DNA from 2 places in the Rossellomorea sp. DUT-2 genome. Region 2 is predicted to be linked to the other one. Evidence: riboswitches for the same ligand, from Rfam matches in the RefSeq annotation. Region 2 holds a riboswitch; the other holds the start of a gene.
The links. Region 2 has a riboswitch for FMN ahead of ACOSV2_RS07790 (ECF transporter S component). Riboswitches for the same ligand answer to the same signal wherever they lie in the genome.
Positions count from the first base shown of each region.

Region 1: it holds a riboswitch for FMN, as region 2 does, so the genes downstream of both, ribD (bifunctional diaminohydroxyphosphoribosylaminopyrimidine deaminase/5-amino-6-(5-phosphoribosylamino)uracil reductase RibD) here and ACOSV2_RS07790 (ECF transporter S component) in region 2, are expected to answer to the same signal.

Region 1 covers NZ_JBQPEO010000002.1:219,429-227,662, forward strand. The annotation lists gene ACOSV2_RS06710 (NCS2 family permease) at 1-343, opposite strand, end outside; gene ribH (6,7-dimethyl-8-ribityllumazine synthase) at 675-1,145, opposite strand; gene ACOSV2_RS06720 (bifunctional 3,4-dihydroxy-2-butanone-4-phosphate synthase/GTP cyclohydrolase II) at 1,158-2,351, opposite strand; gene ribE (riboflavin synthase) at 2,369-3,025, opposite strand; gene ribD (bifunctional diaminohydroxyphosphoribosylaminopyrimidine deaminase/5-amino-6-(5-phosphoribosylamino)uracil reductase RibD) at 3,055-4,122, opposite strand; FMN riboswitch at 4,314-4,457, opposite strand; gene ACOSV2_RS06735 (four-helix bundle copper-binding protein) at 4,657-4,980, opposite strand; gene ACOSV2_RS06740 (hypothetical protein) at 5,033-5,728, opposite strand; gene ACOSV2_RS06745 (patatin-like phospholipase family protein) at 5,865-6,737, opposite strand; gene ACOSV2_RS06750 (GNAT family N-acetyltransferase) at 6,891-7,769, opposite strand; gene ACOSV2_RS06755 (ABC transporter permease) at 7,867-8,234, opposite strand, start outside.
Region 2 covers NZ_JBQPEO010000002.1:406,475-414,708, reverse strand. The annotation lists gene ACOSV2_RS07810 (ATP-binding protein) at 1-1,644, shown strand, start outside; gene sigX (RNA polymerase sigma factor SigX) at 2,154-2,708, shown strand; gene ACOSV2_RS07800 (hypothetical protein) at 2,680-3,918, shown strand; gene ACOSV2_RS07795 (peptidoglycan DD-metalloendopeptidase family protein) at 4,380-5,291, shown strand; FMN riboswitch at 5,408-5,541, shown strand; gene ACOSV2_RS07790 (ECF transporter S component) at 5,696-6,265, shown strand; gene ACOSV2_RS07785 (ferredoxin) at 6,369-6,617, opposite strand; gene ACOSV2_RS07780 (helix-turn-helix domain-containing protein) at 6,841-7,911, shown strand; gene ACOSV2_RS07775 (RecQ family ATP-dependent DNA helicase) at 7,889-8,234, shown strand, end outside.

The DNA.
Region 1 (8,234 bases), 190 kb from region 2:
TCATAAAGAGTATTCCTGAAATCACTACGACAGCTAAAGCTTCCTGCCACGTTAAGCCGGATGATTTTACGAGAGTAAACGTAAACATCGCATTAATTCCCATACCTGGAACCAGAAGGATTGGTGCATTTGCCCAAAAGGCCATCACCAAACACCCAACGAAGGAGGCAAGAATGGTTGCCATAACCGCTCCTTCAAATGGAATTCCAGCTTCAGAAAGAATTAAAGCGTTCACAGCGATAATGTACACAATCGTGAAATAACCGATTGCTCCAGCCATCATCTCCTGCTTCATCGTGGTACCGTGATTCTTTAACTGAAAAATACCTCCACGTGCTTTCATAATATAATCTTCCTATAAAACTGCCCTCTCCCTACCCGCTCCTCCCATAATAAGGGGAGCCACAAAATACTATTCTAGCAAAAGGTCTGACGTTTGCCAATATGTATTTTAGTGGGTGGGGTCTGCGGGATTTTGGTTTACCATCAGGAATCCGGCCGAAATGGAACATAATCCAGCGGCTTTTGTGAAAAATCGAGCCGTTTTGGAGAATAATCCAGCAGAAATCACCAGGAATCCAGCTGTTTTACAATTTTATCCCCATACGCCTCGGATCCGTCCCTCGTAAAAAGCCAAGCTTCCCAAAATGGAGGCTTGGCTTGGTTGAAAAATTTTACTTATCAATCTCACGAATCAGATTAGCCATTTCGATGGCTGATACTGCTGCTTCCCACCCTTTATTTCCTGCTTTGGTACCGGCTCTTTCGATTGCCTGCTCAATTGTATCCGTCGTTAAGACACCAAAGATGACGGGTACATCTTCCTGCAGGCTTAGATTGGCCACTCCTTTTGCTACCTCTCCACTTACGTATTCAAAATGAGCAGTTGCTCCGCGGATGACCGTTCCCAGTGTAACAACGGCATCATACTTCCCTGAACGGGCAAGTTTTTTGGCGATCATAGGAATTTCAAATGCACCTGGAACCCAAGTGACAGAAACATTTCCTTCTTCAACACCGTGGCGCTTTAATGCATCTTCTGCCCCACCCAGAAGCTTTGATGTGATGAACTCGTTGAAACGTGATACGACAATTGCAACCTTTAATCCTGAACCTACTAAATGACCTTCATAAATTGTTTTCATTGTAAATTCCTCCTAAAATTTAAGTATATGTCCAAGTTTTGCGTGCTTTGTTTTCAAATACTTCTCATTTTCGAATTTCGCCGGCATTTGGATCGGCACTCGACCTGCGATTTCTAATCCGTACCCGTTAATTCCGGCAATTTTTCTAGGATTATTGGTCAGTAGACGCATCTTTGTTATGCCTAAATCTCTCAGAATCTGTGCTCCGATTCCATATTCCCTCAAATCATCACCAAAGCCCAGTTTTTGATTAGCTTCAACGGTGTCATAGCCTTCTTCCTGAAGCTTATAGGCCTTCAATTTGTTGATTAAACCAATCCCACGGCCTTCTTGTCTCATATAAAGCAGTACACCTTTTCCATGCTCTTCAATTTGAGTCAGTGCTGTGGCAAGCTGAGGTCCACAGTCACAGCGATTGGAACCGAATACATCTCCCGTCAAACATTCAGAGTGAACGCGAACGAGTACATCCTCATCCTCGGACCATTCTCCTTTCACAAGCGCGATATGTTCTTTTCCTGTAAGGTTTTCTGTGTACGCAACGGCCTTGAAGTTTCCAAATTCGGTTGGAAGTTCAATTTCCACTTCTCTCGTGACGAGTTTTTCTTTTTTCCGTCTGTACCTGATAAGGTCCTCAATGGAGATGACCTTCAGATTCCATTTATCAGCCAGTTTCATCAACTCAGGTACCCTTGCCATCGTGCCGTCTTCATTCATGATTTCACAAATGACACCTGATGGCTTGGCACCTGACATAATAGCCAAATCGATGGCAGCTTCTGTATGTCCTGCCCGTTTTAGTACCCCCCCTTTTTTGGCGACAAGGGGAAATACGTGACCGGGTCTTTTGAAGTCCTCGGGCAATGAGTCCGGGTTCAATAATTCCTGTATGGTGGTCGATCTCTCAAATGCACTAATCCCAGTAGTTGCGGATTTATGATCGACAGAAATCGTAAATGCCGTTCCATGAGGATCCGTATTTGACATCGTCATCGGTGCAAGCTTTAGTTTTTGTGCAATTTCCTCTGTTATCGGGGCACAAATTAAGCCTCTTCCTTCTTTAGCCATAAAATTAATGACTTCTGGAGTCGCTTTATCGGCAAGGGCAATAAAGTCTCCCTCATTCTCACGATTTTCATCATCGACTACGATGACGACTTTACCTGCCTGCAAATCTTCCAGAGCTTCTTCGATCTTATTAAACATGGGGCAACCCCTCCCTATTAGTCAGCAAAACCATTTTGACTTAAAAATTCATAGCTCATGCGGCTTGAAGTGCTCTTAGACTGTTCCTTTTCTTCATAGAAGCGATGAAAATATTTCGCCATTACATCACATTCAATGTTGACACGGTCCCCTACTTTCTTCTCGCCAAGAACCGTGTCCCCTCTCGTTTGTGGGATCAAGGAGATCGTAATGACATTACTTTTCACACCAAAAACAGTAAGGGAAGTGCCGTCTATTGCGACAGAGCCCTTCATAATAAACAAGTGACTCTGATTTTCCGGTATGGAAATGTCCATATACCAGGCATTTTCAACTTTCTCTATTCTAACGATCGTCCCTATTCCATCGACGTGCCCATTAACGAAATGCCCGCCGAAACGACCGTTTGCAGCCATCGCCCTCTCCAGGTTCACTTTAGAACCATGGGATAGATTTCGTAGCGTTGTGCCTTCGAAGGTTTCAGGCATCACGTCCACTTGAAATTGCCTGGAGCTGAATGAAGTGACGGTTAAACAGACACCATTCACACTGATGCTATCTCCAATTTGAACGTCTTCTAAAACGCGGCCCGCTGTTATCGTCAGTTCCATAGAGGAGGAGGATTTTTTCATGCGTTCAATTGATCCTATTTCTTCAATGATTCCAGTAAACATCCATTTCTCCCCCTTTCAAATCAAAAATGTTAACTTATAGGTAAAGCAACCATCTTAATGTCCTTTCCTACTCGTTCAAGACTTTTAATCTCCATTTCCAGACCTTCTGCAATGGTCGGGAAACCTTCCCCTCCAAAACTGGTGAAGGCAGAGCTTCCGCCTACAAGCTTAGGTGACATGTACATAATCAATTCCTGAAAGGCTTTTTCCTTTAAAAAGGAAGAATGAATAGTAGATCCACCTTCTACGTAAAGGGATCCGATATTCCGGGCACCAAGTTCTTTTAAAACTGTGTGAATGTCCATCCTTTCCTCTGAAAGGGTGATGATTTCGCAGCCTGATTCCATATAGGGCCGCTTCTGTTCTTCATTGACAGCACTGCCCGTAAAGATGAGCGTCCTGCTTTTCGAGTCTTCCACTACATGGGAGTGGAGAGGTGTTCGTAAATAGGTATCTAAAATAATTCGAATGGGGTTTTTTCCACCTTGGGGCAAACGGGTGGTAAGGTGTGGGTTGTCCTGAATAACGGTATTGACTCCTACTAATATCGCGTCATGCCTGTGACGATCATAGTGGACATCTGTGCGTGAAGCTTCTGACGTAATCCATTTACTATCTCCTGAAGCTGAAGCTGTTTTCCCGTCTAATGTAACAGCTGTCTTAAGGGTTACATAAGGCGTGCCGTATTGAATGAAATGGAAAAAGTGCTTATTTAGTTCGAGTGCTTCTTCTTCAAGCTCTCCGACCATTACTTCTATGCCTGCATCCCTCAACTGTTGGATTCCTCTTCCCGCGACAAGGGGATTTGGATCTGTGCCGGCAATATGGACTCGCCTCACTCCGCTTGAAATCAGCAGCTGTGAACAAGGAGGTGTTTTCCCGTAATGGGAACATGGTTCCAACGTAACATAGACGTCACTCCCCTTTGCTTTCGCTCCTGCCATCTTTATGGCATGAACCTCTGCATGACCTTCTCCTGCTTTGAGGTGCGCACCCATCCCAACGACTTCTCCATTTTTCACCACGACCGCTCCTACGGCAGGATTGGGCGATGTTTGACCTTGGGTCGTCTTTGCCATTGAGAGGGCAAGCTTCATATATGGTGAATCGTTCAAACGTTTTACCTCCCTTCGTTCATCACTATTATTCTAAAATAAATAAACCCCAAGTAAGTTTTTACTTGGGGGAAGTTGGCATGACTGAATAAAGCATTCACATGATTTCTTTTTTGGGAAAAAAATCCCCATAAAAAAGGTAGACTTCTCGCGTCTAGATCAAGTAAATACTGCCGTTCCTTCTCCCATCCAGACTTTCACTGTCGGCTTTGGAATTTCACCAAATCCACCGTCTAATTTTCATTAGCCGGGTCACGGACTAAGAGCATGTGCTCATCACCGCCGGTAGGGAATTTCACCCTGCCCCGAAGGAAACCTATTCGATTATCATTATTCTATCATAGTTTCATCAATGAAATCATGTAAGGAGCTCTAGAATTTTATTTTTGTACTAATTTTTTGAATACTATATCGCAAACACCTCTCTGATCCCGACTGCAACCATAAATCAGATGCACAGGATGAGTGACAAGGATTAAAAAAATGCCTCTACTTAATAGAAGCATCCTTCAAATACTATGCTAATTGCTTTCTGCATTCTTCCGCACATTCAAAACAGGCTTTAGCGCAGTCCTTACAATGCTGTTGGTCATGAGAATTACATTCTGTTCCACACGCATCACAGATTTCTGCGCAAAGGACCAGAATTTGTTGAACAAATTTACTGCTTCGCTGCATGGCATTAATGGCATAGGAACAAATATCCGCACATTCCCGGTCCAGTTCAATGCACATCATCATCGCTTTTTCTTCCTTAAGGGATGCATGGTAGCATACATTACATGCTTCCAGACATCGTTGCAAAGCCGTTAAACATGGTTTGTAATCAGCATTCATCATCTCACCTCCACAATGTTCCTTTTTAGCGTACCCAAATGAAAAAAAAGGATTACTATGCGGTAAGAAAATAATCACTGTCTACATACCAAAGGAAAATAAGAAGCCAATCCAGTTCCTCGCTATATGTTTCATAAAAAGAAACATAACTATGGTGATAGTCAAAGAGCTTTTGAACACTTTGAGGAAGATATCCTTTTTGTAAGGATAAATAATTTTTTTTATTATAATTCAAGATCCATCGTTTGTTTCCTTTATAGATGATAATCGTGTCACCATCGTCACTACGCCATTCAATAGCAGTAGAGCTCTGGTATTTCAAGTAAAAAACCTTTCCCCCTCCGCCCATATCGATTTTCATGGAACTGCTCCATTTTAAGAATGGCAGCGGGTGCTTATGTTTTCGGTGAAGCATATAGTGTTTTGGGTTATTGATCAAGGACGTTCTTTGAATGAAGTATTCTGACCATCCATTCGTTTTTAAGTAATAGGAACCTTCTTTCGTATGAACTCCGACTAAAGAATGCCGGGATACAGGTATTGTTTCATAAAATAATCGGTTCGCTTTCTTTAGCTCCTTCTTCATACTGAAACTGAGATATAGATTAGAACACGCGGGTATAAAGATTAACAGGGGAAAATAATATAACTGTCGGGTCACAATCAGCATTCCTACACCTATGAGAAAATACATGATACTTCGATAAAGCAACGTATATTGTTCATTTTTGTAGATTTGGTAGAGGTTCATGAAATGCTCGTCCTTTCAAGGAATCTCTATCATATGTATGTAAAAATCCCTTAAATAGACCATTCAAATAGAAAAAACCAACGCTTGCAGAACCCTCTAAAAAAAGAAGACTTTCTGTCATAGGTTGGCTTATATGTTATGAGTGCACTGGAGTGGCTGGGCGATTCCATTCCATTATTTTTTTTACTTTAGCCTCTGCATCATGATAGCCTTGCCAGTACAACTCGTCCAGCTTTTGTGGATTTTTTTCAATACGGCTTACTTTTAATGGATGTTGAGGTTGAATGATCAGAACGTCCCCATTCTTTTCTCTCGTTTCTAATTCCTTGATTATTTGATTGTAACGCAAGTACCGGTTAAACATCGTCTTATGTAATTCAGGATACCCAGGATACTTTCTTTTCACAAGGAAAGAAAATCGTGAGGGCTTTTTATAATAGCCCTTGTTTCTAGTTAGAATGACTACATTCTTCTTAAATCCGTCCTGCTCAGCTTTTTCGATGGGAACAGGGTCACTTATTCCTCCATCGAGAAGATGACGGGATTCAAATTCAACGATCGGAGCGACGAATGGCAGGGAACTTGACGCACGGATAATCGTAAGAAGCTCCTCCCCATATTCTCTTCTTGAGAAATACGCCGGTTTTCCTGTATGACAATCTGTGGTTCCGACAATAAATTCCGTTGAATTAGAGTGAAAAGCTTCATAATCGAAAGGGACCAGCTTATTTGGAATTTCATCAAACACATAATCCATTCCAAATAACTCTCCTGTTTTCCAGTAGTTTCGCCAAGATAAATATTTCGGATCACGGATAAAGTCTACATTCACCTTTTTATTGCGTCCATTTTGCTTGGATAAATAGGATGCCGCATTACATGCACCCGCAGATACTCCGACAACATAAGGAAATTCAATGCCTCTTTCCAGGAAGTATTCCAATGCTCCCGCCGTGTATATCCCTCTCATTCCTCCACCTTCGAGAACGAGTCCTGTATTTTCAATCATCATCTTCTTGTCTACCTCCCTAATGATGCAAGAATATTCGTCACCGGTATCGAATAAACGACTTTATTTTCCCACAAAATAGTAAAAATGTGTACTAACTTGCTCACTGATCAAGCCACTGATTGATTCATTCTTGATGTTTGTGACTCTCGCTCATTCATCATTCTCCACAGGAATAAGCTTAGCGTTACACTTCTTTTCATAGAATTCGATGGGTCCGGCTTCTTTTAATACAGCGTACATATACCCTTTTTCTTGCATGCACTGCAATGAATGATAAAGGAGTCCTTTTCCCACTCCTTTATGACGAGTGACTGGGAGCACCCCCATCGGCCCGTAAATCCCTTTTTTATTTTTATACACATCAAAGGCTGCAAATCCAATTAATTCACCTTTTTCTTCCGCTTTGATAATCGGGATAAATTCCTCGGATGATTGAAAGGCCTGTAACAACGTTTTTGACCATGATCCTCCAAAATGCTCCTCAACCCATACCAATAGTTCCTTTTCATCTTCAGCCTGAACAGGTCTGATTTGGAATTCAGGGTTCACTTCATATCTCCAATCTTTGTTCAATAAATAAACCGTCAAATCTCGCGCTGTAGTAACAGACCGGATAATCCTTTCATGAGGTATAGCATCAAGCTCTTTTTGGACCTGAGGATGTTCTGGTAGATGGGCGTAAAACGCTTTAATAATATGACCTTCGTTTACAAACGTTTGATTGTATCTTTTCATGACTTCAATCGATGTGTTCCATACCTTTCTTGCGTGGGTTGATAATGGAATGGAAAAGCGATCCATTCGTTCTGTATCTGAAGGCTCCGAAGGAATGATTTTCAATATGTTTTCTATCTGTTCCATATAGGGTTCCAAAAGGTGATACATCTCCCTTAGAGTACCTTCTTTTACGTGAGCGGCTCCTAAATATAGATCCATGCTTTGAATGCTTGTATGATGATTCCTTTCGGCAATCATATGGGCGTTTTGAATCAATTTGTTTACCTTATGGGTGTATTGAAGTTCTATCATGCAGCCTCCTCCCTTCTATTACCATTATTCGACATAAAATAAGGTAATCCTTTTACTTTAATTGAGGTCCGTCCCTCTAAAAATAGAGATGACTTGGTCAGATTAAATCTTTTTTCTTATAGAGTGGTGGTGCTATGAGCAAGATGGCCAGGCAAAGGATGGTAGTAAGGATAATGGTCCCTGTCAGGTGATCCGGCCACGTGTTGTGAAGGATGACTTCATTTACATAGTTGGTTAGCTGACTTGGGGACCACATTAAGGTTCTGGTCATGAACCCTGACACAAAGGTTAATAATATGGCGATCCCGATCGTAAAGAATGCTGCCAGGCCAGACGTTTTTACTAAACTACTAAAGAAAACGACCATTGTTAAGATAAAGGTAAGCCACAAGCCATAGACGAAGAATCCCTGCACGAATGAGGTAAAATCAATTCCGTTAAATAATACATGAATATAATACCAAC
Region 2 (8,234 bases):
GTTGAAAAAGAATTAACTCAAACAGCTGAAAAAGTGGCGAGAGTCATTGAGAATCATAAAGATTTGGAGCTGGGGATGGAACTTGGGAAAGAAATCATTGATGATCCAGTCAATATCATTATTTCATTAGATCAAAATGAATCACTTTATTCCCAGGATTCTACAGCGTTTCAAAAGAATATTCATGAGTACATTTCAGAAGATAAACAACTTCAATCGGTGAAAACAAAAGAAATCACCATCAAGAAAGAGATTGAATTATCCACCGAAATGTCGTCGAACCGATATGAAAATGTCATCATTGTAGGAACTCCTCTTCATATTGATGAAGAAGATGGAGCGGTATATCTCTATCAGTCTCTTGGTGTCATTAAAGATACAACCCGTCAAACAACGAAACTGATCTTGCTTGCTGCCGGGATTGCCATTATTTTAACAACCATCTTTGCTTTCTTCCTTTCCACCCGTATCACTGCACCACTAAGGAAGATGCGGGAAGCGGCCTTTGAGGTAGCAAAGGGTAAGTTTGATACAAAGGTTCCGATTTTGACGAAGGATGAAATCGGTGAACTTGCAACAGGATTTAACCAAATGGGCAGACAGCTAAAGTTTCACATTAACGCATTGAGCCAGGAGAAGGAGCAGCTCTCCTCTATTTTGAGCAGTATGGCTGATGGAGTCATCACCTTTAATCGGGACGGCACGATCTTGATCACTAATCCACCTGCCGATCGATTCCTGCAGCATTGGTATTATGAACAAAGTGAAAACAGTGAGGAAGCCATCCCCACTACGGTAAAAGAATTATTGCAGAGCGTGGTCGTGACAGAAATGGAGCAGACAGGTGAATTGAGTCTGCAGGGGCGTTCGTATGTGGTGATTATCAGTCCTCTATACAATAACAACAACATCAGGGGAGCCGTGGCGGTCGTGCGTGATATGACAGAAGAGAGAAGGTTGGATAAGCTTCGGAAAGACTTTATCGCCAATGTCTCTCATGAACTCCGTACCCCAATCTCAATGCTTCAAGGATATAGTGAAGCGATCGTTGATGATATTGCTGAAACAGAAGAAGAAAAGAAAGAAATAGCCCGTATTATTTATGATGAGTCATTGCGAATGGGGCGTCTGGTCAATGACCTTCTGGATTTGGCCCGTATGGAAGCAGGGCATATCACTCTAAATAAAGACCTCATTGGTGTCATGCCTTTCACCGAAAGAGTGACGAATAAATTTATTGGACTGGCCAAAGAAAAAAAGGTCTCCGTTTATTTTGAAAGCGATGTAGGAATCAAAAATGAAATTCACATGGATCCGGACCGAATCGAACAAGTATTAACCAATCTTATCGATAATGCGTTAAGACATACTCCTACAGGTGGAGAAGTAACGGTTTCCCTGACGGAAAGCAAGGGCGGTTATTTATTCCACGTAAAAGACACGGGTTCCGGGATTCCTGAAGAAGATCTTCCTTTCGTATTCGAGCGCTTCTATAAAGCGGATAAAGCCAGAACAAGAGGGAAGTCCGGTACGGGTCTGGGGCTCGCAATCGCAAAGAACATCATTGAGTCCCATAAAGGTCATATCCAGGTTCAAAGTAAAGTCGATCAAGGGACAACCTTCACTTTCTTTCTTCCCATTTAGCCAAGAATCGATGATATCCATAGAAACTTGACGATTTTTCTTGTTACATGGGAAACATTCTTTATTTTTTAACTTCCAATAATGTAGGTTGTTGAAAAAGACAATATCATAACGATAAAAATGACAATAAAAGTCAACAGGGAGCTTTTTTCTCTGTTGGCTTTTTCTATGGCCATTTTCGTAAAGTTTGTTACTATTTCACATTAGAAAGTAGTTGTTGATTTCCGCTACAGGATGCTGGCGGCTTTGCCTCCTCGGCTTTGTCTCGGGGTCTCACTGTCCAGCTATTCCCGCAGGAGTCGAGCCTCCTGCAGCGAGAATCAACTTTGATGGAATAAAAATAAATACACGAATCTTAGCAAACGACCTCATTCTTTTTAGAAAGAGTGTTTTCTAAAGATATGCCTGGTCAATATAGGTCTTTCCTTTTTAGCCAAAAAATACTATATTGATAGTGTGTAACTTTTTTACAGGAAAAACGACTAATAAATTGACGGGGAGGGAAGCAAGTGGACTCCGTTTTTGAGAAATTATACACTGATTATCATCAGGACGTCTTTCAATTCCTCATATACATGGTACAGAATAAGCAGCAGGCTGAGGATCTGGTGCAGGAAGTATATATCCGGGTGCTTAAATCTCATGATCGTTTTGAGGGTAACAGCTCTGAAAGAACGTGGCTTTTTTCGATTGCGAAAAATGTAGCCATAGATCATTTTAGAAAACAAAGGAACTGGAAGAATAGGATATTGGATAAATTCGATTGGACTCGGAATGATGTGACAGACGATGGAGCACTCCCGGAAGAAATTACTGTTGCGAAGGAAGAAATTCAGGTATTATACGAATGTTTGAAATGCTGTTCGACGGATTATCGGATGGTCATTATTATGCGTTACTTACAAGAGCTTTCAATTGTTGAAACATCTGAAGTCCTGGGCTGGTCTGAAAGTAAAGTGAAAACGACCCAGCATAGAGCCATAAAGTGGTTAAGAATTGAAATGAATCAACGGCTACCAAAGGAGGAAAGAGACATTGAAGCAGTCAGAATGGAAAGATCGTGATATAGAGGACCTCGTCAGAAAGCTTCCTCAAATCAAAGATGATCGAACTCCTCAATCAATATATGCAAAAATGGAACGTAAGAACAAAAAGACGTTCATTGCCTTTAACCGTTTTATTCCCACAGTCGCAGCGCTGGCAGCCATTTTCATCATGGTCATGCTTGCTCCAACCGTATTAAATCAATTCAATGAAAATAGTATGGAAAAATCAGAAATGAAATCAACGGAATCATCCGATGGGGATTCAGCAACGAATACTGCACAAGATTCCTTGGCGAAATCAGATGATAAATCAGAAATGATACATGACACCGATAAAAACCAAATGACAGCCGACAAGGATCACAGCGAGTTAAGTATGGCTGAGACTGAAAAAGACCTTCAACCTACTACGGCAGAAAGATTATCTTTATATGAAGAAGACTTAGAAGGGCAGGACTACTATTCTTATGGACTTGTTTCCCCGGAAGCGGTACCTGTTCCTATTTCAATTGTCGATCGCCCGGCAGACGGGGAGGAAGGTTGGTTGACCCGTCATGAAGAAATTGCAGGTGAGTTACCTGAAGGCGAGTGGGGGATGGAAGACTTCCTCCCGTTAAAAGGGAAATTTACCTTGGGTGAAAACAAAGTCATTTTCACTTTGGATCCTGAGCATTCATATAGTGGCGCTAGTGCAGTGGAATACGCTTTTTACCATTCTCTATTATACTCATTTCAACATAAGGGGTTAAATGAAGTGGTTCTTCAAGAACAAGACGGATCCGTTCCGGAATTCAGTTCCACCGGGGAATTCTCAAAAATCGACCTTAATGAAGATGTTCATACGGCCTATTACCTATACTCTCCAAATGGAAGGGAACGCTTTCTCGTACCGGATAATATAAATAGAGGAAATGTCAAAGAGTCCATCCAGGCGATGAAAAGCTCAGAAACGGGCCTTTTCCAAAGTGTGATTCCGAAAAATATCAATATCAGTGTAACGGAATCAGATGAATATCTAACCATCAATTTCTTAAATGAGCTGGACATAGAAACATTAGACAATGAAACAGCCATGGAAATGATTGAAGGCATTTTACTGACAAGCAAGAGCTCGGGGTACGAAAGAGTTCAATTCGAAAACATTAAACAGGAAAGCTGGAATGGATTCAAGTTCAATGAACCCATTGAGACTCCGATCAGCCCGAATAAGAAAACGTTCGAAAATTAGGTATCACAGAAGACTGGAAGCGGGAAAGGAATCCGTTTCCGGTCTTTTTTTGTGTTAAGGGGAAGTTCGTCTTATGCTTGTCGGGGCTAAACGACCCGCCTCCGCTTTTGTTATCATCCCGCTCCGGCGGCTAGAGGCTCGAGGTCATAAGCCAGGAATACCAAAAAGGCAGAGAACGCCTTTCCGGTATTCCCGTCTTATGCTTGTCGCCTCTGAGCAAGCCGCCTCCGCTTTTGTGTGTATATTTATCTCATACTTAGACAAACTACTCAAAGGAAAATTATCTCATGAGAAATATCTCATTCACTTGTGAATATTGATTGGAGGGTTTACATATAGTGGGGAGTGCATGAAATGATGGTGAGAAGGTAAGAATGGGTTAGTAGATGAAAAGGTAGCGGACGTGAAGCTTCAGTAGGGAAGAAATAAGGTATTGCGTTAAATGGGTAAGGAGGACAAGTATGATTTTGGATTATGTAAGAAGGCTTTTGATCGTATTCTTGTTAGCATTGTGTGTGAGCATTATGTTCTTTACAGGAAAGATAGCGAAAGCAGAGACGAATAAGATCGTGGAGGAAACGGTATCCTGGACATTTCCTGTTGAAGGGATGATAACGGATTCGTATGGGACAAGGTCTGGTACTCATAAAGGAATGGACATTGGAGGAGACATCGGCTCACCGGTTTATTCTGTTGCAAAAGGTAAGGTGATTAGATCATATCTGTCTCCAAGCTATGGGCATGTGGTATTCATAAGGCATGAAAATGGATATGAAACCGTATATGCTCATCTTGAAAACCGGCTTGTTGAAGAGAATCAAGAAGTGGGTCAAGGTCAACAGCTTGGAAATTTAGGTAATACAGGCAGATCGACAGGAGCTCACCTGCATTTTGAGGTGCACAGGGGTGAATGGACGATTGACAAGGAGAATGCAATCGATCCCTATATGGTATTTGGACAAGGGGAGGTCGGCCAGCTTGTGTTTGCTCAGGAGAGGGATCCCTATCAGGCAGTGGGTGTTTCCGGAACAGCTGAAATCACTCATGATGTAAGCACGCAAGAAGTTCATATTAATGAAAACATGGTATATCATGTCGTACATAAAGGAGAAACCCTCTGGGGGATTTCTCAGCAATACAATATATCTGTAGAAGATATTAAGAGTGCCAATGGGTTAAATGAAACCAATTTAGTAGTGAATCAATCGTTAGCCATCCCTCAATCAGCCGAGAGTGGGTATGTAGTGAAACAAGGGGACACTTTATACTCCATTTCAGTCGCAGAGGGAGTGGATGTGAATGACTTGGTGGCTTGGAATGGCCTGGATCTTAAGTCACCAATATATCCTCAACAAGTTTTAACTATCCAATAACGGAAGTGTAAACCTAATAAGTACCATATGTAAACAAAAAACATTTCGAATTCGAACTGTTTTCCTTCACATAATCCCCATCATTATGTATAATGAAAATGTATAAAAAAATAAAGATTCGTCTTCGGGGCAGGGTGAAATTCCCTACCGGCGGTGATGAGACATTTGTCTCTAAGCCCGCGAGCCTTTAGGGGCAGGATTTGGTGCGATTCCAAAGCCGACAGTATAGTCTGGATGGGAGAAGATGAAGGTTTATGCCAGAACGTTTAGAAAAAGGGAAGCTAAACGTTTATTCGGGTATGCCTTATCATTCTCCTAGATACACGTATCTAGGGGTTTTTTAATGCTACCTTTGGCTAGAGCTATCTTCGATATGAGATGAATCTCCTAAAGGAGAGAGGTTTATGAGAAAAATGAATACACGCACGTTTGTAACGGTTGGTATGTTAAGTGCCATATCCTATGTGTTAATGCTTTTTAACTTCCCGATTCCACCATTTCCAAAGTTTTTAATGGTAGATTTCAGTGATGTGCCTGCATTGATTGCGACAGTAACATTAGGTCCTTTGGCAGGAATATTAGTTGAATTATTCAAGAACGTGATTGACTACATCATGACAGGAAGCGATACCGGCGTTCCGATTGGTCATATTGCAAACTTTATGGCGGGAGTGCTTTTGATTCTTCCGACATATTATATTTATACACGTCTTCAATCTAAAAAAGGGTTGTTGATCGGACTTATCACAGGAACTGTGGTCATGAGTATCAGTATGGGAATTCTTAATTATTTTGTGTTCCTTCCTGCTTATAAATACTTCATGAATTTTGAGCTTCCTGCGGAGATTATCATCACAGGAATTGTTCCTTTCAACATTTTAAAAGGAATCCTTGTAACATCAGTCTTCATCTTACTATTCGTTCGTCTTCAAGGCTGGTTAGCAAGACAGACAGCCCTGAACAAAGCGGCATAGTGCAAATATAAATGATTAACCCCTCAATTACATTTGAGGGGTTTTCTAATGTTATCAGCCAAAAAGAAAAAGCTAAGAGGAATTCCCCTTAGCTTCGGAACTACTATTCAAATTTAAGTGAATCTCCATCGAACGGCTCGTCAGCTACTTTTATGGAATCTGTAGGACAACCTTCGAATGCATCAATCATATCATCTTCTAATACGTCAGGAACTTCGACCGTCCCCTGGTTATCGTCTAATGTTACAAATGCAATACCTTCATCATCATAGTCGTAAATATCTGGAGCAGCAGCCCCGCACGCTCCACATGCAATGCATGTATCCTTGTCGACAATCGTATATTTTGGCAAAGAAAAAACCTCCCGGATAAATAATTCTATATAATTCATCATTATACACAATGTAAGTTTGTGAAAAATCACTTAATGTTTATTTTATAGAGGATTGTATAACTTTTCAATAGTTAGGTTGTTTCTTTTTATTTTTATCCTATATATGAAAAACAAAACATGGTTAAACAACAAATTCATGGTACAATATTTGACAATAACCTACACGTTAAGGAGTAGAGAATTGACCTATCTTAATTATGTGATTTTATATTGCTTCATGCAAATAAATGGAGAAAGATCGATTTACTCTGTTTTTCATATCTTAAAAGGAAAAAAATCTTCCCAGTCGATCCAGGATGCTCACATCTTTTATTTGCAGCCGTTTTTCCTCTCTTTACCTAAGCTTAAACGAGCGTACTTTAATCAGAAGGTAAAGGAATTAGAGAAATTGGGATATGTTATTGTCGATGAAAGAGGGAAAGCGATTGTGACCACTGGTGGTACTGATTGTGTCCAAAAAAATTTTCAGGGTGACTCCTTTCCGGCAAATATGAATGGTCTCGTCTACGGTGATCAAACGTTTCTATTTTGGAAAAGATTAAGCCTCCTTGTTCAGGTTCTATCGAACGGGAAACAGCAGGAAACGCTCTATTTTCCTGTACAACGTAACAAAAACATACATGAGTGGGTAAAGAGCTGTTTACGGGCGAACCCTAATATTGAAAAATTGTCTTCCGATTTATATCAGGAGATGTATAGCCTGTTGACCAGTCTATCTCAAACCTTAAATCCAGACATTCTCGTTTTCCGCTTAACGGGATACAAGGATTATGGATGGACAGAATTGCAGGTAGCTGAAAAACTGAATATGCATGAAGAAGAATTCCGCTTTCAGTTTCTTAATGTAATTCACGGTATATTATCTGAATTAGAAAGGGAGCCTTCACCTTATCCCTTATTATACTCCATTAGCTTAAAAAGTGATCAGCTGCAAAATCTGACCATTTCAACAAGCAAAACATATGAGTTGTATCAAAGGGGGCATTCAATTGAAGAAATTGCGCGTATACGGGATTTAAAGATAAATACCATTGAAGATCATGTGATTGAACTAATCTTAACTCAGAAAGAATTTGCAATAGATCCGTTCATTTCTCAGGTGGAATATGAGAATGTGCTTTCAGTTATGAAAGATGCTCGAACTAAAAGGCTAAAGCCGATAAAAGAAAAGCTTCCTCATTTATCTTATTTTCAAATCAGAGTAGCGATTGCGAAGGCAGGTGAGAACCGTGAATTTGCAACAAGAGCTTAAAGAGAGATTTGGCTATTCTTCCTTCAGAGAAGGCCAGGAGGAAATCATTCAATCCGTTCTAAATCAACGGGATACGGTGGCGATGCTCCCGACAGGAACCGGTAAGTCGCTGTGCTATCAATTACCCGGGTACCTAAAGAAAGGACAAGTGTTAATCGTTTCTCCACTTCTCTCTTTAATGCAGGATCAAGTGGAGCAGATGAAAGTAATGGGTGAAAAAAGGGTGATCGCACTGAACTCGTTTTTACCTTATATGGAGAAAAGAGCGGCCCTTGAGCAGTTACACGTTTATAAATTTATATTCATATCACCGGAAATGTTAA